2 regions of the Achromobacter veterisilvae genome follow, and region 2 is predicted to be linked to the other one. Evidence: riboswitches for the same ligand, from Rfam matches in the RefSeq annotation. Region 2 holds a riboswitch; the other holds the start of a gene.
The links. A riboswitch is a leader RNA that binds a small molecule or an ion and turns the genes downstream of it on or off. The one in region 2 is predicted to bind thiamine pyrophosphate.
Positions count from the first base shown of each region.

Region 1 (10,358 bases), 1.3 Mb from region 2:
CACCGCTACACCGTTCCCGCCGCGACGCTGCTGAGCGTGATTTTCCTGGTGGGCGGCCAGACGCTGCTCGAGCGCGTGCTGGGCCTGAACACCACGGTCAGCGTGGTGATTGAATTCCTGGGCGGCGTCATGTTCCTCGTCCTGATCCTGCGCAAGGGGCGCCGATGATAGAGATCCAGCAAATCAGCAAGCAGTACGGCGACAGCGTGGTCGTCGACGGCGTCACCCTGTCCCTGCCGGCGGGCGGCGTCACCGCCATCATCGGACCCAACGGCGCGGGCAAATCGACGCTGCTGTCCATGGTCAGCCGCCTGCTGCCCATGTCCGCGGGCCGGGTGCTGGTCGACGGCCTGGACGTGACGAAGGCCGACAGCCGCGAGCTGGCGCGCCGCCTGTCCATCCTGCGGCAGGACAACCACCTGCCGCTGCGGTTGACGGTGAAAGACCTGGTGGCGTTCGGCCGCTATCCGCACACCGGCGGCCGCCTGACGCTGGACGACAAGGGCCACATCGACCGCGCCATCGCCTACCTGAACCTGGAGCTCCTGGCCGACCGCTACCTGGACGAGATGTCCGGCGGGCAGCGCCAGCGCGCCTTCGTCGCGATGGTGCTGTGCCAGGACACCCGCTACGTCCTCCTGGACGAGCCGCTGAACAGCCTGGACATGAAGCACGCCGTCGCCATGATGGGCACCCTGCGCCGGGCGGCCGACGAACTGGGCAAGACCGTGGTGCTGGTCCTGCACGACATCAATTTCGCGTCCACCTACGCGGACCGCATCGTCGCGATGCGGACGGGCCGCATCGCGCATCAGGGAACGCCCGCCGAACTGGTGCGGGCGGAAGTCCTGAGCGAACTGTACGAACTGCCGATCGAGGTGCACGAGATCGGGGGCCGGCGCATCTGCGTGTACTACCGGCAGGCGGCGCTCAGCGCAGCGGCGATTCCCGGGTGAGGCTGTCGGCTTCCAGCGACGCCAGCGCGTCCAGGAACCGCCACGCGAACGATCCCGGCCCCTCGGCCAGGGCGCCGGCGCGCTGGCCGGCAAGCGCGAAACACGACAGGGCGGCCACGGCGGCGGCGTAGGGATCGGTCCGCGACACCGCGGCGAACGCGCCGACCGCCGCGGTCAGCGCGCAGCCCGTCGCGGTCACGCGCGGCATCAGCGCGGAGCCGCCCGCGATGCGAACCGAACGCGCGCCGTCCGTCACGAAATCCACCTCGCCGGTGACGGCGACCACGGTGCGGCGCGCCTGCGCGATGGCGGTGGCGGACACCTCGGCCTGCGCCACGGCGTTGCCGGAGTCCACGCCCTTGCCGGCGCTCTGGCCGCCGGCCAGCGCGATGATTTCGGAAGCATTGCCCCGGACGATGGCGGGCCGCAGGTCCAGCAGTTGCGCGACCGCCGCGCGGCGGAAGGCCGTGGCGTGGTGCGCCACCGGGTCCAGCACCCAGGGCGTGCCGGCCTGGCCGGCGGCGCCGGCGGTCAGCAGCATGCTGTCCAGCCAGGGCGCGGACAGCGTTCCGATATTGATCACCACCGCGCCGCTCAGGCGGGCGAACTCCGGCGCTTCCTCGGCGGCGTGGACCATGGCGGGAGAAGCGCCGATGGCCAGCAGCGTGTTGGCCGCGTAGTTCATCGATACGAAATTGGTCAGGCACTGCACCAGGGGCGCGTCGCGGCGCACGGCCTCAAGCAGGTCTTGCGAGATCCGGGCCTGGGCGGCGAGGGAGAGAGGGCGGGCTTGCATGCCGGGCGGTCCTTGCGGGAAGAACGCGCTGGCGGGGAGGGCGGCTGGGCGCGACGCCTGTGTGGCGTACACGCTCGAGGCCGCGGCACCGTCCCTACGCCAGCGTTATCTGGATCAGGTTCGACGGGTCGCCGTGCACTGCGGGCCCGGTCCGGGCCCGCCAACGGATTCTCAGCTTCTTGCCGAAGCTCCCCGGGTGGATTTCCCGTATGTTCCGAGCGCGGGATGGGGTTGTCAAGTTCCCCCGGACGGGCCCATCAGGCGCGAGACGTGTCGAAGGCCAGCAGATTGCGCTTCACGAGGCTCAGCATGTCGGCCAACTGGTGGCGTTGGCCGGCGCTGAGCCCCTGCAGGATGGCTTCGCTCATGACGTCGCTCTTGACGCGCATGCGTTCGATCATGGCGCGGCCTTCCGGCGTCAGCAGTACCAGCTTGGTGCGCCTGTCCTGTTCGTCCGCGCCCCGGCGCACATAGCCCAGCGCTTCCAGGCGATCGACCAGGCCGCCGAGCGCGGCGCGGCCCAGGTCCAGCACGTCGGCCAGGTCGCTTTGCGACATGCCGTCGTGCCGCGACAGGTGCGCCATGACCCACCACTGCGACCGCGTGATGCCTTCGGGCTTCATGACTTCGTCGAAGACTTTGCGGCGCAACCTGGACACATCGTGCATCAGGAAGCCCAGCCGCTGGTCCCAGTTTTCCTGCGCGGTATTGACTGCCTTGTCGGTCATTCAGGCATCCTCCAGCCGGATCAGGCGCTTGCCCATGTTCTTGCCTTGATAGAGATCGGCGATCGACCCCGGCGCGGCGTCGATGCCGTCCAGGATTTCTTCGCGAAAGCGCAGTTTCCCCTCGCGCACCAGCGGCGCCAGCGCAGCGACGGCTTCCTCGTAGCGGTGTTCATAATCCCACACCAGAAAGCCCTGCATGCGCGCCGCCTTGTTGAGCAGATGCCGTTCCACGCGCGGACCCGTCGGCCATGGATCCCAACTGGCCACGGACGCCGTGCCGCAGACGACGATACGGGCGTGCCGGTTGATCAGCGGGATCACCGCATCGCTGATGCGCCCGGCGGTATTGTCGAAGTAGACGTCCACGCCGTCGGGGCAGGCCTGTGCCAACGCCTGCGCCAACTCGGGCGCATGATAATCCACCGCCGCATCGAAGCCGAATTCCTCCACGCACAGCCGCGTCTTGGCCGAGCCGCCCGCGATGCCCACGGCCCTGCACCCCAGGTGGCGGGCCAGTTGCCCCGCGACCGAGCCGACGGCGCCCGCGGCGGTGGAGACGACCACGGTCTGCCCGGCCCGAGGTTCGCCGCAGGCGTTCAGCGCGAAGTAGGCGGTGACGCCGTTCAGGCCCAGCACGCCCAGCGACAGCGACAGCGGCAAGTCGGTCTCCAGCACGCGCCGCCGGATCGCCCGCCCGTCGGTCACGGCATAGTCCTGCCAGCCCAGCATGCCCATCACCAGGCAGCCTTCGGGATAGCGCGGATTGCGCGATGCGACGACCCGTCCGGCCGCGAACGAGCGCATGACCTCGCCGATGGCCACGGGGTCCGAGTAGTTGGCGGCGGCATTGACCCAACCGCGCATGGCCGGATCCACCGACAGGTACAGGTTCCTGACCAGGACTTCGCCTTCCTTCGGTTCCGGCACCGGCGCGGTGCGGATATCGAAGTGCGCGGCCTGCGGAATGCCCAGCGGCCTTTCTTTCAAGATGACCTGCCGATTCACCAGATTCCCGGTCATTGCTTGTCTCCTTGGGGTTGTTCCCAATATTGTATGGATGCATACAGTATGTTAGCGTTCATTTTAACGCGGCCGGCCGGGATGTCCATGGCCAGGCGGGACAAAAGTTCCACGACGCGGCGCCAAGGAGACACGACGATGGCAGGGTTGTACTTCGAGCAGTTCCAGGTCGGGCAATGCTTCCGGCATGACGTGCGGCGTACGGTCACCGAGACCGACAACGTCCTCTTTTCCTCCATGACCATGAATCCGGCCGCCATCCATCTGGACGCGGAATACGCCAAGACCACCGAGTTCGGCCGTCCGCTGGTGAACAGCGCGTTCACGCTGGGCCTGATGGTCGGCATTTCCGTGGGCGACACCACGCTCGGCACCACGGTGGGCAACCTGGGGTGGGACGAGGTGCGCTTTCCCGGCCCCGTGTTCGCCGGCGACACCTTGCGGGTGGAAACGGAGGTGCTGGAACTGCGCGACAGCCGTTCGCGTCCGCAGAACGGCATCGTGGTGTTCGGCCATAGCGCCTACAACCAGCGAGACGAACTGGTCGCCAGTTGCCGCCGCGTGGCGCTGATGCTGCGCCAGGCCGCCTGAAGCCGCCGGCCGGCTTGCGCCGATTTTTCCTTCATTCGAAAGGCAGCCCATGGATTTCGCGCTTACCGACGAGCAGATCGCCATCCGCCACGCCGTACAGGATTTGTGCGCCGGATTCGACGACGATTACTGGACCCGCAAGGACAGGGAAGGCGGTTTCCCCGAGGACTTCTACCGCGCCATGGCGGGCGCCGGCTGGCTGGGCGTGGCCATGCCGGCCGAATACGGGGGGGCAGGCCTGGGCATCCAGGAAGCCGCGCTGATGATGGAGACCGTGGCCGCTTCCGGAGCGGGCATGGCCGGCGCGTCCTCCATCCACATGAATGTGTTCGGGCTGCACCCGGTGGTGGTGCACGGCAGCGACGCGCAACGCGCGCGCTGGCTGCCGCCCATCATCAGCGGCGAGCAGAAAGCCTGCTTCGGCGTGACCGAACCGAATACCGGCCTGAACACGCTCAAGCTGCGCACCCTGGCCGTGCGCCGCGGCGACCGCTACGTGGTCAATGGCCAGAAGATCTGGATATCGACGGCGCAGGTGGCCAGCAAGATTCTGCTGCTGGCGCGCACGACGCCGCTGGACCAGGTGACCGGGCCGACTCAGGGCCTGAGCCTGTTCTACACCGACCTGGACCGCAGCCGCGTCAGCGTGCGCGAAATCGAAAAGCTGGGGCGCAAGGCCGTCGATTCCAACGAGCTGTTCATCGACGGCCTGGAGGTGCCGGTCGAAGACCGCATCGGCGAGGAAGGCAAGGGCTTTTCCTACATCCTGCACGGCCTGAATCCCGAACGGGTCCTGCTGGCGGCCGAGGCGACCGGACTGGGGCGGGCGGCCTTGCGCCGGGCCGCCGCCTACGCCGGCGAGCGGATCGTGTTCGACCGGCCCATCGGCCAGAACCAGGGCGTGCAGCATCCGCTGGCCGAACGCTGGGTGGAGCTGGAGGCGGCCGAACTGCTGTACCGCCGCGCCGCCTGGCTGTACGACCAGGGACAGCCTTGCGGCGCCGAGGCCAACGCGGCCAAGTTCTTCTGCGCCGAGGCGGGTTTCCGCGCCTGCGAGACGGCGGTGCTGACCCATGGCGGCATGGGCTACGCGAAGGAATACCACGTCGAACGGTATTTCCGCGAGGCCGTGCTGCCGCGCATTGCGCCGGTCTCGCCGCAATTGATTCTTTGCTACATCGCCGAAAAAGTACTGGGCCTGCCCAAATCGTATTGAGGAGACAAGCATGCGCAAATCCCCCAAAGTCATCATCACCTGCGCCGTCACCGGCTCGATCCACACGCCGTCGATGTCGCCCTACCTGCCCATCACGCCCAGGCAGATCGCGGACGACGCGGTAGCGGCCGCCGAGGCCGGAGCCGCCATGCTGCACTTGCACGCGCGCGATCCGGAGACCGGCAGGCCCGACCAGGATCCGAAGCTGTTCGCGCAGTTCCTGCCCGAGATCAAGGCCCGCAGCAACGCCATCCTGAACATCACCACGGGGGGCGGCCTGGGCATGTCGCTGGACCAGCGGCTGGCGCCGGCCAAATGGGCGCAGCCCGAGGTCGCGTCCATGAACATGGGATCGCTCAATTTCAATATCGCGGGCGCGGGCGACCGCGTCAGCGAATTCAAATTCGATTGGGAAAAGCCCTATCTGGAAATGACGCGGGATTTCATTCTGTCGAACACGTTCGCGCAGATCGACCGAGGCCTGCGCGAACTGTCGGACCTGGGCACGCGATTCGAGTTCGAATGCTATGACGTCGGCCATCTGTACAACCTGGCGCACTTCGTCGACCGCGGCCTGGCCAAGCCGCCGTTCTTCCTGCAGTGCATTTTCGGCATCCTGGGCGGCATAGGCGCCGACCACGAGAACCTGCTGCACATGCGCACCATCGCCGATCGCCTGTTCGGCGATGACTATTACCTGTCGGTGCTGGCCGCGGGCCGCCACCAGATGCCGTTCGTCACCGCCAGCGCGCTATTGGGCGGAAACGTGCGCGTGGGGCTGGAAGACAGCCTGTACGCGGGCCGCGGCAAGTTGGCCACGTCCAACGCCGAACAGGTCGCGAAGATCCGCCGCATCCTGGAAGAGCTGTCGCTTGAAATCGCGACGCCCGACGAGGCGCGGGCCATGATTCAAACCAAGGGCGGCGACAACGTCGCTTTTTGAGCGCCGCGAGGCGCGCGCAGGAGACGGATGCAATGGATGCTTTGCAAGGGTTGAGGGTGGTGGATTTTTCCAAGGTGCTGGCTGGCCCCTTGTGCACGCAGTATCTGGGCGACATGGGGGCGGAGGTCATCAAGGTGGAGCCGCTCAAGGGGGACGACACCCGCCGCTGGCCGCCGTTCCGGAAAGACGACGGCACGGTGTTCCTGAGCGTGAACCGCAACAAGCGCAGCGTGGCGCTGGACCTGAAATCGCCCGAGGGCCGCGAAGCGGCGCAGCGGCTGATCGCCACGGCGGACATCGTGGTGGAGAGTTTCGGCCCCGGGGTGGCGGCACGGTTGGGTATCGATTACGACAGCGCGGCGGCGCTGCGCCCGGACGTGGTGTATTGCAGTATCTCCGGCTTCGGCAGCAAAGGGCCGCTGAACAAGGGCAAGGGCTACGACGTCATCCTGCAGGCATTCTGCGGCATGATGTCCATCACGGGAGAAGAAGACGGACCGGCGGTTCGCAGCCCGATCTCGCCCATCGACCAGGCCACGGGCATGCACGCCGCCACCGGGATCCTGGCCGCCGTGGTGCGCAAGCTGCGCACAGGCAAGGGCTGCAAGGTCGAGGCGTCGCTGTTCGATACGGCGGTCGGGTTCATGGGCTACGTGATGCAAAGCTACTGGGAGCGTGGCAGCGAGCCGCGCCGCTGGGGCTCGGCCCATGAGTCCCTGTGCCCGTATCAGGTGTTCGAGGCCAGCGACCGCCCCTTGCTGCTGGGCGTCGCGAACGATTCGCTGTGGCGCGCCTTCTGCAACGAGGCCGGCAGGCCCGGCTTGGCGGATGACCCGCGCTATGCCACCAACGCGGACCGTGTGCACAACCGCCGGGAAGTGCTGGAGCTGGTGTCGGAGATTATGCGCGGCGACGACCGGGACGCCTGGATCCGGCGGCTGGCGCGCGCCGGCATTCCCTGCGCGCCCATCCAGGGCGTGGGCGAACTGCTGGCGCACGAGCACATGGCCGCCAGTGAAATGATCCATCGCTTCGCCGATTCGGCGCACGGCGAGCTGAACGTGGTGTCGCAACCGCTGCGTTTCGACGGCCAGCGGCCCAGACCGGCATCGCCGCCGCCCAGAGTGGGCGAGCACACGGGGCAAGTGTTGGCCGAGCTGGGCTACGGCCCGGCCGCCATCGGCCGCTACCTGGACGCGCTGGCGCCGCGGGCCGGCGCGGCGCCAGGGAAGGAGGCCTGAGATGTCCATCGATTTTCAAGAACAGGACGGCGTGGCGCTGATCTCCATCAACCGCCCCGAGAAAAGCAATGCGCTGGACCGCGAGCACTATGACGCCTTGTCCGAGGCCTGGCGCCGGGTCCGCGACGACGACGCGATCCGCGTGGCGGTTATCACCGGAGCGGGAGACCGGGCCTTTTGCGCGGGGGCGGACCTGAAGTCGTTCGTCGGAGCGCCGCCCAGTCTGGCGGCGCTGATGCACACGCAGCAGGGCCAACTGCTGAACCGCGGGCTGGAAGTATGGAAACCCGTCGTCGCCGCCGTCAACGGGCACTGCCTGGGAGGCGGCATGACGCTGCTGTTGGCCACCGACCTGCGGGTGTGCGTGCCCACGGCCACCTTCGGCCTGACAGAAGTCCAGCGCGGCGTCTTTCCGGCCAATGGCGGCACCCAGCGCGTGGCCCAGCAATTGCCGCACGCCATCGCCATGGAAATGCTGCTGCTGGGCGATGCCTTCGACGCCGACGCCGCCAACCGCTGGGGCCTGGTGAACCGGGTCGTGCCGCGCGAGGAACTGCTGCCGGCGGCCATGGCGTATGCGCGCAGGCTAGCCGCCAATGCGCCGCTCGCGGTGCAGGCGGCCAAGGAACTGGCTTTGCGCAGCCGCGATGCCGACCTGGCGACGGGCCTGCGGCTGGAACAGTTGTTCCTGCGCCTGTTGCAGGACTCGCAGGATGTCGCCGAAGGTACGCGGGCATTCGCCGAACGGCGCGCCCCGAGATTTCAAGGACAGTGAGGAGCAAGAAAATGGCATTGAGATCGATGTTGTTCGTCCCCGGGGATAGCGAGCGCAAATTGGCCAAGGCCCCGGCCGCCGGCGCCGACGCCCTGATCCTGGACCTGGAGGATGCGGTGGACGCGGCGCGGCTGCCGGCGGCGCGCGTCATCGTGAGGGAATACCTGGCGGCGCGTCCCGCGTCGGGTCCGGAACTGTGGGTGCGCATCAACCCCCTGGATTCGGGCCTGGCGCTGGACGACCTGGCGGCGGTGGTGAGGTCGGCGCCCGACGCCATTCTGCTGCCGAAAGGCCAGGGCGCGCAGGCCATCGTCACGCTGGACCACTACCTCACCGCGCTGGAAGCGCGCGAAGGCCTGGAGCCCGGCGCCATCGGCATCATGCCGGTTGCCACCGAGACCGCGGGCGCCATGTTCAACCTGGGCGGCTATGCGGATTGCAGCCCGCGCTTGCGCGGGCTGACCTGGGGGGCGGAAGACCTGGCCGCGGTGCTCGGAGCGGCCAGCAATCGGCGCGAGGACGGCGAGTACGACTTTACGTATCAGCTTGCGCGCTCTCTCTGCCTGCTGGGCGCCACCGCGGCAGGCGTGCCCGCCATCGACACGATATGGGGCAATTTCCGGGATACGGAAGGCCTGCGCAAGGACGCGGCGCGGGCGCGGCGCGCGGGCTTCACCGGCAAGATCGCGATCCATCCGGACCAGGTGGCCGCCATCAATGAGGCATTCACGCCCGATCCCGCGGATGTCGAGCGCGCACGCCGTATTGTCCAGGCGTTCGAGCAGGCGCCCGGGGCCGGCACGCTGCAACTGGACGGAGAAATGTTGGACCGCCCGCATCTGAAGCAGGCGATGCGCATTCTGGCCAGCGTCCCGGCCGCAGGCTGAACCCGCTGGGGCGGGACCGACGAAGGTCCTGTCCCGAGCCCACGGCGACCGTCCGGAACAAGGCCGGCGCCTCTTCAAGGAGAGAGACATGATGCGTTCCGTATTCAAGCCGCTATGCGCCGCCGCCTGGCTCGCGCTGACTCTGGCGGGGCCCGCGAAGGCGGCGGACTATCCATCCCAGCCCGTGAAACTGATCACGGCATTCGGCGCGGGCAGCGCCAGCGACATCGTCGCCCGCCTGATCGGCGAGCGCCTGCAGGCGGCCCTGGGGCAGGTCGTGATCGTCGAGAACCGGCCCGGCGCTTCGGGCCAGATAGCCGCCGACATGGTGGCGCGCGCCCAGCCCGACGGCTACACGATCATGCTGGCCACGAACACCACCCATTCTTCCAATCCCTACCTGTACAAGAACCTCCGCTACGACCCGATCAAGGATTTCACGCCGCTGGTGCAGGTCTGCAATTTCCCGTTCGTGCTGGCGGTCAGCGCCAAGTTGCCGATCAACAGCGTCGACGATCTGTTGCGCTACGGCAAAACCAATCCCCAGGGCCTGAACTATGCCTATGGCAACAGCACCGGCCAGATCTCGGCCGCCTCGTTCGACAAGCTGACCGGGCTGAAGGCGACGGCCATTCCCTACAAGAGCACGCCGCAGGCGATGACGGACATCATCGGCGGACGCGCCACGTTCATGTTCGTGGACCTGGCATCGGCCACCGCCCACATCCAGGCCGGCACCTTGAAGGCGCTGGCGGTATCGACCGAGAAACGCAGTTCGCTGGCGCCGAGCCTCCCCAGCGTATCCGAGGCGCTGGGACAGCCCGGGTTCGACCTGGCCGCCTGGGTCGGAATCTTCGGGCCCGCGAAGCTGCCGCCGCCTATCGCCCAGCGGCTGGGCGACGAGCTCTACAAGATCGTGTCGTCGGAAGAGATCAAGGGCAAGCTGGTCCAACTGGGGGCGGAGCCCATGCCGGCGCCGGCGTCGGAGTTCGGACCCTTCGTGGTGCAACAGGAAAAGGTTTGGGGAGACAAGGTCAGGCAGGCGGGCATTCAGCCGGAATGACTCGCCTGCGGGCGAAATCGCGGACGCTGCGCGCCTAGCCGGCGTTGCCGGGCGCCGGTTTACCGCCGGGCGTACGCGGCCACCCGAGGCGGATAAAACCGCCCCAGCCGCAGCCCGCTTCGCAACGCTTGCGCCTACGCTG
Region 1 is NZ_CP148753.1:4,929,428-4,939,785, reverse strand. Features, by position in the region: gene WHX56_RS22850 (iron chelate uptake ABC transporter family permease subunit) at 1-168, shown strand, start outside; gene WHX56_RS22845 (ABC transporter ATP-binding protein) at 165-956, shown strand; gene thiM (hydroxyethylthiazole kinase) at 931-1,752, opposite strand; TPP riboswitch at 1,826-1,957, opposite strand; gene WHX56_RS22835 (MarR family winged helix-turn-helix transcriptional regulator) at 2,010-2,480, opposite strand; gene WHX56_RS22830 (NADP-dependent oxidoreductase) at 2,481-3,500, opposite strand; gene WHX56_RS22825 (MaoC family dehydratase) at 3,588-4,091, shown strand; gene WHX56_RS22820 (acyl-CoA dehydrogenase family protein) at 4,141-5,307, shown strand; gene WHX56_RS22815 (3-keto-5-aminohexanoate cleavage protein) at 5,318-6,250, shown strand; gene WHX56_RS22810 (CoA transferase) at 6,283-7,491, shown strand; gene WHX56_RS22805 (enoyl-CoA hydratase/isomerase family protein) at 7,493-8,266, shown strand; gene WHX56_RS22800 (HpcH/HpaI aldolase/citrate lyase family protein) at 8,278-9,153, shown strand; gene WHX56_RS22795 (tripartite tricarboxylate transporter substrate binding protein) at 9,242-10,216, shown strand.
Region 1: it holds a riboswitch for thiamine pyrophosphate, as region 2 does, so the genes downstream of both, thiM (hydroxyethylthiazole kinase) here and WHX56_RS17085 (sodium:solute symporter family protein) in region 2, are expected to answer to the same signal.

Region 2 (10,358 bases):
GCGGCGGGCCCTGTGGGCCTATCTGATCGGGCTGGCGGCGCTTTGCGGCTGGTGGCAGGCGCTGGCGCCGTCCAACGACCGGGTCTGGGCCGACGACGTGGCGCGCACGCTGCGGGGCAGCGTCGCGGAGTCCGTCGTCACGCTGGAAAACGTGCGCAACTTCGACTGGCAGCCGGACAGCGATGCCCGCTACACGCCGCGCTGGGAAACCCGGCGCTACGACCTCGACCGGCTCGCGTCCGTGGACATGGTCCTGTCGTACTGGGGCAGTCCGGCAATCGCGCACACGCTCGTGTCCTTCGGTTTCAGCGATGGCCGCCACGTCGTGTTCTCGGTCGAGATCCGCAAGGAGCGCGGCGAGCAGTTCTCCGAGATAGGCGGTTTCTTCAAGCAGTTCGAACTGAGCGTCGTGGCCGCGGAAGAGCGCGACATCCTCTACGTGCGCGCGGGGCCGCGCGCCGAACGCGTGTATCTCTATCCAGTCAGCATGCCTTTGTCCGCCATGCGCGAACTGTTCCTGTCCTACGTGCGCACCGCGAACGAACTGGCCGACACGCCGCGCTTCTACCATACGGTGACCGCCAACTGCACGACGCTGGTCTACCGCATGGTGCGCGCCATCGTCCCGGGCCTGCCCATGGACTACCGCATCCTGCTGTCCGGCTATCTGCCGGAGTACCTGTACGAGCAGGGCGGGCTGGACCGCGGCCAGTCTTTGGCGGCGCTGCGCGAGCAGGCGTTCATCGGCGTGCCGGCCGCGCCGGGGCCGGACCCGGCCGCGTTTTCCCGCGCCATCCGCCAGCCGGCGTCCGCCAGGAGCGCGCCATGACGGCGGCGCGGGGTCGCCGGCAGGCGGCATTCTTGCGAGGCCTTGCGTTCGCGGCCGTGTTCCTGTGCGCCGGCTGCGCGGGCGTCAAGGTGTCTTCCGTCAGCACGCAGGACTACATCGCCCAGCGCCGGGGCGACGTGCTCACCACCGGCCGGCTCAGCGCTTCGGCGCGCGAGGCCATGGCCGTCCTGGGCCTGAACGCGCAGGAGTGCCGCAAGGACCGCGACGCCTGCACCCGGTCGCTGGCGGCGACGGAAGGGCTGGACAGCGAACGGCGCCTGGCCACGTTGTCCGAAGTCTGGCTGATGGATGCGCTGGCGACCGAAAAGCAGCGCCCTGTCGGCCAGGAGGGCGTGGACCGGCTGCTGGACGCCTATCTACAGACCGCGCGGGCCGCCTATGCGTACCTGTTCTTCACGCCGCGCTCGCCCAGCGACCGCGCGTTCGAGGACCGGCAGACCCAGGTGCGCGACTACTACAACTACGCCGTCCAGCAGGCCGTCACGCGCCTGTTCGAGCAGTATCGCGGCCATCCGCCCGAGCCGGGCGCGACGGTGTCGGCGGGGCCCTGGCAGGTGCTGGGCGAGATGTCGGAAGTCAAGCTCGCCCATGGCTTGCGGCTGCCGCTGGAGCTGGTGCCCGCTTCCACCCTGACGTTCCAGGGCCTGCGCAGCATGTATCGCCGCGACGGGTTCGGCGCCGAGCTGGTGGCGGTCACGGCCCGGCGCGTGAACGACGCCGACACCTTCAAGACGCCGTTCAGCGAAACGCCGTTCCCGGCCGTGACGGCGATCCTGAGCTTTCCGGGCGATACGCTGGAGCAGGTGATGGCCGCAAGGGAGACCACCCTGATCGGATACGATCCCTACAAGCGCGACGCCGTGCAATTGGCGGGCACGAGAGTGCCCTTGGCCGCGAATTTCACGTCGGGCTACGGCTTGTGGCTGGCGCGTTCCGGCTTCGCCACCCAGGCCCTGCGCAACGTGCTGGGCGGCGAGGAGAGCATCGAGGCGCCGCACGTGTACCTGCTGCAGCCCTACGATCCGGGTCGGCGCACCATCATCATGCTGCATGGCCTGGCCAGCAGTCCGGAAGCCTGGATCAACGTGGCCAACGAGGTGCTGGGCGACGAGACGCTGCGCCAGCACTATCAGATCTGGCAGATCTATTACCCCACCAACGCTCCCCTGGCGATGAACAACCGCGCCATCCGCGAAGCGCTGGGCCGGACGATGGCGCATTTCGATCCCGCCGGCACGGCGCAGGCCTCGCGCGACGCCGTGGTCATCGGCCACAGCATGGGCGGCGTGCTGAGCCGGCTGCTGGTGTCTTCGTCCGGCACGGTGCTGTGGGACGCGCTGCGCGACCACGGCCGGCTGGACGGCGTCCGGCTCGAACAGGCGCATGCCGAGTTCGATCCGATCCTGAGCTTCGACGCCTTTCCCGGCATCACGCGCGCGGTGTTCATCGCGGCGCCGCACCGGGGCACGCCGTTCGCCGAGAACACGCTGTCGCGCTGGCTGTCCAACCTGATCACGCTGCCGGCCGCGGCGGTCCGGCAATTCGCCAGGCTCAGCCGCCTGACCGACGCGGACGGCGCGCCTCCGCCCGAATCCCCGGTCCGCGTGCCTAATGGCGTGGACAACCTGAGCGAGAACGACCGCTACATACAGTTGACTGCCCGGATGCCGATTTCGCCGTCGGTGCGGTATCACAGCATCATCGCGAACGACACGCCCGGCGTGCCGCTGGCGGAATCGGACGACGGCCTGGTTCCGTACCGCAGCGCGCACCTGGACGGCGCGGAATCCGAAAAGATCATCCGCTATTCGCATAGCGTGCAGGAGACGCCGGAGGCGATTCTGGAACTGCGGCGCATCCTGAGGCTGCAATTGGGGCCGGGCGCGCCATGATGGCCTGGATGATCGTCGGCGCCCTGGGCGCGGCCATGCTGCGTCGGCCCGGCGTCGTGCTGTACGACTGGATCGCGACGCTGTCCCACAAGCTATCCGCGCGCGGGCTGGCGCCCAGGCCTTTCCAGGCCGAGGTGGCCGCGCAGGGTGTCGTGCTCGTAATCCGTGCGGAACAGCCCGCGGCGCTGCAGCACGGGGATCACCTGCTCGACGAAGTCGTCGATGCCGCCGGGCAGCGAAGGCGGCATCAGGTTGAAGCCGTCGGCCCCTTCGTTGCGGTACCAGTGCTCCATCCGGTCGGCGATCTGTTCGGGCGTGCCCACCATCGTGCAGTGGCCGCCGCCGGCCGCCAGCCGCCCGAGCAGTTGGCGGACGGTGGGCCGTTCGGTCTCGATGATGCGCAGAATGGTCGCGTACCGGCCCTTCGGACCCGTGAACCCGGACAGCGGCGGCAGGGGCGGCACGGGCGCGTCCAGCTCCCAGGCTGAGCAGTCCTGCAGCACGAAAGTGCCCAGTTGGCGCAGCGACGCGTCGCTGGGCAGCAGCACGTCCAGTTCGCGCTGCTTGGCCCGGGCCTCGGCTTCGGTCGAACCCACGTAAGTGACCAGGCCCGGCATGATGGGCACGAAGGCCTTGCGGCCGGCGGCCAGCACCCGCTGCTTGATGTCGCGGTAATAGGCCTGGGCGGCGGGCAGGTCATAGGCGACCGCGTAGATGGCCTCGGCGCGCCGGGCGGCCAGGTCGCGGCCCTGGTCCGATGCCCCCGCCTGGAACAGCACGGGATGCCCCTGGGGCGGCCGCGGCACGGTAAGCGGCCCGTCCACCAGGAAGTGTTCGCCGCGGTGATTGATCTTGCGCACGCGTTCCGGCACGCCATAGACGCCGGCGCGGTCGATGGCCAGGGCGTCCTCTTCCCAGGAGTCGAACAGCCGCAGCGCGACGTCGACGAATTCCTCGGCGCGCGCGTAGCGCCAGTCGTGGCCGGGCATGGATTCGTAGCCATGGTTGCGCGCTTCCGCGTCGAACATGGAGGTCACGACGTTCCAGCCCATCCGCCCGCCGGAAATGTGGTCCAGCGAAGCGACCATGCGGGCCGCGTGGAAGGGCGTGAAGAACGTGCTGGAAACCGTGCTGATCAGGCCGATGCGGGTGGTGGCGCGCGCGATGGCGGCCATGGCGGTCAGCGGCTCCAGGTACCAGCGCGGTCCGTCGCCGATATTGTCGACGGATTGGCCGTCGGCGAAGAAGACGGCGTCGAGCTTGCCGCGCTCGGCGGTGCGGGCGAGTTCCTCGTAATAGCGGATGTCGCCCAGGCGTTCCACGGGGGAATCCGGATGGCGCCAGGCGGCGCGATGGTGGCCGCAACCGAAAATGAATAGGTTCAGGTGCAACATGGCGGTCAGTGTCCGGCGGGGCCGGAGGCGAGGGGGCAGGGTTGGGCTTTCGGCGGACACGCGAACGGGCGCCGCAAGCGGGCGAACTTAGCACAAATGCCGGACCGCGGGGCCGCTTGCCGTCCTGCGCAAATGCGTTGACATTGGCGCGCCGCTCTCCTAATCTTGCGGCAATTCCTGGGGGAGCCTCTTACGGGCTGAGATTCCGCGTCGCCGCGGTAACCCTTTGAACCTGATCCGGGTAATGCCGGCGAAGGGAAGGACATCGCAAGACTCGCGCGCCCTCCCTAGCTTTCCATTCATCTTGCGGTCCCCCTTGGTCGGGCGGGGCCGCCGCGTTGCGCCTCCGGCTGTGGCCGGCAGCGGGAGGACCGATCCTTATGCTGACCCAACCCGTCGCCCTGATGTGGCTGCTGCTGTTCTCGGGCGGCTTCGCCCTGGCCAGCGTCCTGTATACCCGGCGCAAGCGCGGCACGCTGGAAGACTATATCGTGGCCCGCAACAGCCAGGGGCCGGTCGGCACGATCCTGACCCTGATGGCGTCCACGCTGGGCGCATGGATCCTGTTTTCGCCCGCCCAGGCGGCGACCTGGGGCGGCCTGGCGGCGGTGATCGGCTACGCGCTGGGCTCGATGTCGCCGCGGCTGGTGATGATTCCGCTGGGCCGGCGCATGCGCGAACTGATCCCGCACGGGCACACCCTGACCGAGTTCCTGATGGCCCGCTACGGCCGCCCCATGTACGGGCTGGCGCTGTTCATCATGCTGTTCTACCTCTTCATCGCGCTGTCGGCGGAAGTCACGGCGATCTCCAAGCTGGTCGCCATGCTGGCGCCCGTGCCGCTGTGGGCGACGGCCGCCATCGTGATGGGCACCACCTTGCTCTACACCAGCTACGGCGGCCTGCGCTCTTCCATCTTCACGGACCAGGTGCAGATGATGGTGATCGTGCCCTTGCTGGTGGTCCTGTGCGCGGTCGGCTGGCAGGCGGCGGGCGGAGCGCTGCCCACCATCGAGGCGCTGCAGGCCAAGGCCCCCCAGTTGCTGGACCTGACCGACCCGGTGGGCGTGAAGGCGGGGCTGACGTTCTTCGTGGCGATCCTGCTGACCGGCATCTTCCACCAGGGCAATTGGCAGCGCATCTACGCCGCGCGCGACGCGCGCACCATGCGCAACGGCTTCCTGCTGGGCGGCGTGCTGGTCGCTCCGTTCATTTTCCTGATGGGCCTGTTCGGCCTGGCCTTCGTGGGCCTGGCCCCCCAAGGCGACAGTTCCATCGCGCTGTTCAGCGTCATCATGCCGCACGCGCCCGCGTGGTTCGTGATCGCCCTGATCCCGCTGGGCCTGTCCCTGGTCATGAGCACGGCGGACACGGCGATCAGCGCCGTCTCCAGCATCATCGCGGTCGACCTGCGGCGCCTGATGCCCAACGCCGGATCCATGACCATGAAACGCCTGGCGCGCTGGCTGGTGCTGCTGATGGCCATTCCCGTCATGATCGTGGCCTCGCAGGGATACAGCGTGCTGTACCTGTTCCTGCTGGCCGACCTGCTGTGCTCGGCGGCCGCGTTCCCGGTGTTCTACGGCCTCTTCAGCCGCAAGCATGACGGCCTGACGGCCACCGCCGCGACGATCAGCGGCCTGGCCGCCGGCCTGTTCTACTTCCCGGCGCCAGGCGACAAGCCGACGTACCTGCTGGAATCCTTCCTGCTGGCCGCGCTGGTGCCGGTCGCGACCACCGTGCTGATGCGCTGCCTGCTGCGCGGCCGCAAGGAGTTCGATTTTTCGACCTTGAGCGCGGCAGTGCGCAGGCTGGACCAGGACACCGTCTGAACCGGCGGCGGGGCCGGCGCCCCAAGGGCGCCGATCAGCGCGCGATGCGCACCGAATCCGCGCTCCCGTTGGAGGATGCCGGAGCACGGAATTTACACCGACTCCACCGGGCGCGCATCGCGAGCTGGAAATGTTCTCTCTGGGTCCCGTGATGACGATCGGACGAATCGATGCTCCGTCCCGCGGGGGTTGTGCGATCCTCCAGACTTCGATATACAGAAGGGCCTCGATTGACGAAACGCTGCGCGCGGATTACCCCTATCCGAAGATGGAACAAGGATGAGAACGGCACTGATCGAATTCCCGGCGAACCGGGCGCCGATGTTTTTCTTGCAGGGGCTGCGCGCGATCAGCGCCCGCCTGGCGCGTATCGAAAGCGCGTTCGAAGGTTGGGACGGGAGGCCCTGACATCATGTCCGACCTGAAACCGCCGCGGCCCGTCGCCCTCGTCACCGGTTCAACTTCCGGCATCGGCGAGGCCATCGCCCGCCGGCTCTCGCACGAAGGCTACGCCGTCATCCTGCATTCGCGCAGTTCGGTCGAAACCGGCCGCGTCCTGGCCCGCGAATTGGGCAATGCGGCATACGTCCAGGCGGACCTGTCGGTGGATGCCGACAGGGTAAGGCTGGTGCGGGAGGCAACGGCGCGGTGGGGCAGGCTCGATGTCCTGGTCAACAATGCCGGCATCAGCCAGGTGATTCCCCATGCCGATCTGGCGGCGGCAACGCCGGACGTCTGGCATACCCTGCACGAGGTCAACGTCGTCGCGCCGTTTCGCCTGGTCGCCGAAGCGGAGTCCGCGCTGCGCGAGGCCGCGGCCCGAGGGAAGGCCGGCTGTGTGGTGAACGTCAGCTCCCATGCGGGCGTCAGGCCCAAAGGGGCGTCCATTCCCTATGCCGCGACCAAGGCCGCCTTGAACCATGTCACGCGTTTGCTGGCGCTTTCGCTTGCCCCGGCCATCCGCGTCAATGCGGTTGCTCCGGGCCTGGTGGACACGCCGCTGACCGCGGATTGGACGCAGGCGCGGCAGCTATGGCAGGACAGGGCGCCGATGCGCCGGTCCGCCGGCCCGGAAGAAATCGCCCAGGTGGTGGCCATGCTGGTGGCATCGGACTACCTGACCGGCGAGATCCTGCTGGCCGACGGCGGCTTGAATCTCACCTGACCGTCTCGCGCTCGACCAGCACGCACGGCACGACAATGTCGCGCGCCGGGGCCTGGCCGGACATCCGTTCGCACAGCAGCGTCACGGCGGCGTCCACCATGGGTTCCACGCGCTGGCGGATGGTGGTCAGCCGGTACGCTCCCCAGGCTGCCTGCGGCACGTCGTCAAAGCCGATCACGCCTACGTCTTCGGGGATGCGCAAGCCCAGTTCCAGGCGCAGCACGTCCATGGCCGCAATCGCCATGTGGTCGTTGGCGACAAAGACGGCATCCGGCCGATCGGCCCGGTCGAACAGGCGCCGCACGGCATCCTGAGCGCCTGTGAAGCTGTAGTTGCCCGTGTCGCGATACGCTACGCGCGTACCCAGTTCGGCCAGCGCCTGATTGAAACCCCGTTCGCGTTCCATGCTGGTGGAGGAGTCTTCCAGCCCCGCCAGGAACGCAATGCGTTGGTAGCCTCGCGCCACCAGCAATTCGGCCGCCAGCCGGCCGCCGGCGGCGTTGTCGGAGGTGACGGACCCGGTGGCGTAACGCGCCAGGCCGGCCAGGTCCGATACGCGGTTGAACTGCACGACCGGCACGCCCACGTCCAGGCAGCTTTTCGCCAATGTGGGAGACAGCATCGCCGACGCCAGCACAATCCCGTCGACCTGGTATTGCAGGATGTCGGCCAGCACGCCGTCCGCGCCTTCGTCGATGTTCGCGATGAACATCAGCACGTGGTAACCCTGTTTCTGCAGTTTCTGCGACAGTTTTTCGATCACCAGCGGATAGAACTGGTTTTCCAGGTAGCTCATGACCAGTGCAACGATCCGGCTCTGGCGCGTGATCAGGCTGCACGCCAGCGCGTTGGGCCGGTAACCCAGGCGCTGGGCGGCCGCCAGCACCTTGCGCCGCATTTCTTCGGACACGCTTGCGCCTGGCGTGAAGGTCCGGCTGACGGCCGACTGGGAAACTTGTGCCAGGTCGGCCACATCCTGCGCGCGGGGGGCGGTCTTCATGCGGCGGTCCAGCCTCCGTCGAGCATCAGTGCACTGCCCGTCATCAAGCTGGACGCACTGCTGGCCAGGAACACGGCGGCCCCCATGATTTCATCGAGCCGGCCGACACGGCCCAATGCAATCCGTTCGCACACCCATTGCCTGAAGCCAGGTTCGTCGAACATGGCCGATGTCATGGGTGTTTCGATAAAGGTCGGGCAGATCGAATTCACCCGTATGCCATGGGCGCCCAGTTCCCAGGCCAGGGCCTTGGTCATGCCTTCCATGGCATGTTTGCTGGCGCAATACAGCACGCGGCGCGGGCTGCCCACGCTTCCCATCTGCGATGAAACATTGATGATGGAACCCGGCCGCCGCGCCGTCAGCAGCCGACGCGCCACAGCGCGGCTGACGTACAGCGCGGCCTTGACGTTCAGGTCGAATACCGCGTCGATGTCCTGGTCCGTTTGTTCGACCAGGGGCGCCGGCCGGTTCATGCCCGCGTTGTTGACCAGAATGTCGTACGGCGCGGCATCCGCGACGGCGGCTTCCACGTCGGCCGAGCGGGTGACGTCCAGCACGACAAAATCGCTGGACACCTGTTCCTTGCGGAGCGCCCCGCATACGTTCCGCAGCTCGGTCTCGCGGCGCGCCGCCACCGTGACATGGGCGCCGGCCCGGCCCAGCGCGGCGGCAATGGCAAGCCCGATGCCGCCGCTGCCGCCCGTCACCAGGGCGCGTTGCCCATCCAGCCGAAAACTGGGGCTAGCAGGCAGTTCGGTCATGCCTGTTCCTTTACGGGTTCATACCAGGGCAGGTCGGGGCGGCGGCCATAGCGGCGCACGCGGATATTGGCCTGTTCGCCATGCCCCGCGAAGTTCTCCATATGGCACAAGCGAGAGCAGTATTCGCCCATGGCAACGCTGGCTTCATCGGTCAGCACGCGTTGATAGGTGCATGTCTTCAGGAACTTGCCCACCCACAGGCCGCCGGTGTAGCGCGCGTTGCGGTTGGTGGGCAGCGTGTGGTTGGTGCCGATGACCTTGTCGCCGAAACTGACGTTGGTGCGCGGTCCCAGGAACAGCGCGCCGTAGTTGGTCATGTTGTTCAGGAAATAATCCGGCTCGCGCGTCATGACCTGTACGTGTTCGAACGCCAGGTCGTTGGCCACCTGCGCCATTTCTTCCAGCGTGTCGCACACGATGACTTCGCCGCAGTCTGCCCAGCTTTGCCTGGCGACGGCCGCAGTAGGCAGTATCGTCAGTTGGCGTTCGACTTCGGCCAGCGTGTCTCTAGCCAGCTTTTCGCTATTGGTCAGCAGTACGGCGGGCGAGGTCGGGCCATGTTCTGCCTGGCCCAGCAAGTCGACGGCACACAATTCGCCGTCGACGCTGTCATCGGCAATGACCAGCGTTTCGGTGGGGCCCGCAAACAGATCGATCCCGACGCGGCCATACAGTTGGCGTTTGGCCTCGGCCACGAACATATTTCCCGGCCCAACCAGCATGTCCACCGGCGCCACGCTGGGGGTGCCTACGGCCATGGCCACCACGGCCTGCACACCGCCCAGCACCAGGATTTCATCGGCGCCCGCCATGTCCATGGCCGTGACAATGGCTGGATGCGGCTTGCCTTGATACGGCGGCGCCGTGGACACGACGCGTTTTACGCCGGCAACTTTTGCGGTTAGTACGCTCATGTGGGCCGAGGCCAGCAAGGGGTATTTCCCGCCCGGGATATAACAGCCCACCGCATTTACCGGGATGTGCTTGTGGCCCAGCACTACGCCGGGATAGGTCTCGACTTCCACATCCCGCATCGAGTCGCGCTGGATCTGCGCAAAATTGCGGACCTGTTTTTGTGCGAACGCGATGTCGTCGATTTCACGGCCGGACAGTTGCTTGCGCGCCGCCTCGATCTCGTCGCGCGACAAGCGGAAATCCTGGGGATCCCAATTGTCGAACTTGCGGCTGTATTCGCGAACGGCATCGTCGCCCTCTTGTTCGATGTGGCGGATGATGCCTTCGACCGTGGTACGCACCTTGGCGTCGTCGTCGGTCTTGACCTCGGCCGTGCGGCCGCGTTTCAGGTATCGGATCATGGTGATGTAGCCCTGCGTAGGCAGTAAGTGATGGAACGGCGGGGCTCCACATTCAGAGCTTTGCATGCGTATGCAAATAAGGGAAAACCCTTGTTGTTTCGTGCCGCAATCAAGTCCGCACGATCAGCGGGAAAACCCCGATAGA
Region 2 is NZ_CP148753.1:3,666,319-3,676,676, forward strand. Features, by position in the region: gene WHX56_RS17070 (DUF4105 domain-containing protein) at 1-829, shown strand, start outside; gene WHX56_RS17075 (esterase/lipase family protein) at 862-2,742, shown strand; gene WHX56_RS17080 (LLM class flavin-dependent oxidoreductase) at 2,835-4,136, opposite strand; TPP riboswitch at 4,306-4,412, shown strand; gene WHX56_RS17085 (sodium:solute symporter family protein) at 4,517-5,968, shown strand; gene WHX56_RS17090 (SDR family NAD(P)-dependent oxidoreductase) at 6,381-7,133, shown strand; gene WHX56_RS17095 (LacI family DNA-binding transcriptional regulator) at 7,126-8,133, opposite strand; gene WHX56_RS17100 (SDR family NAD(P)-dependent oxidoreductase) at 8,130-8,897, opposite strand; gene hisD (histidinol dehydrogenase) at 8,894-10,213, opposite strand.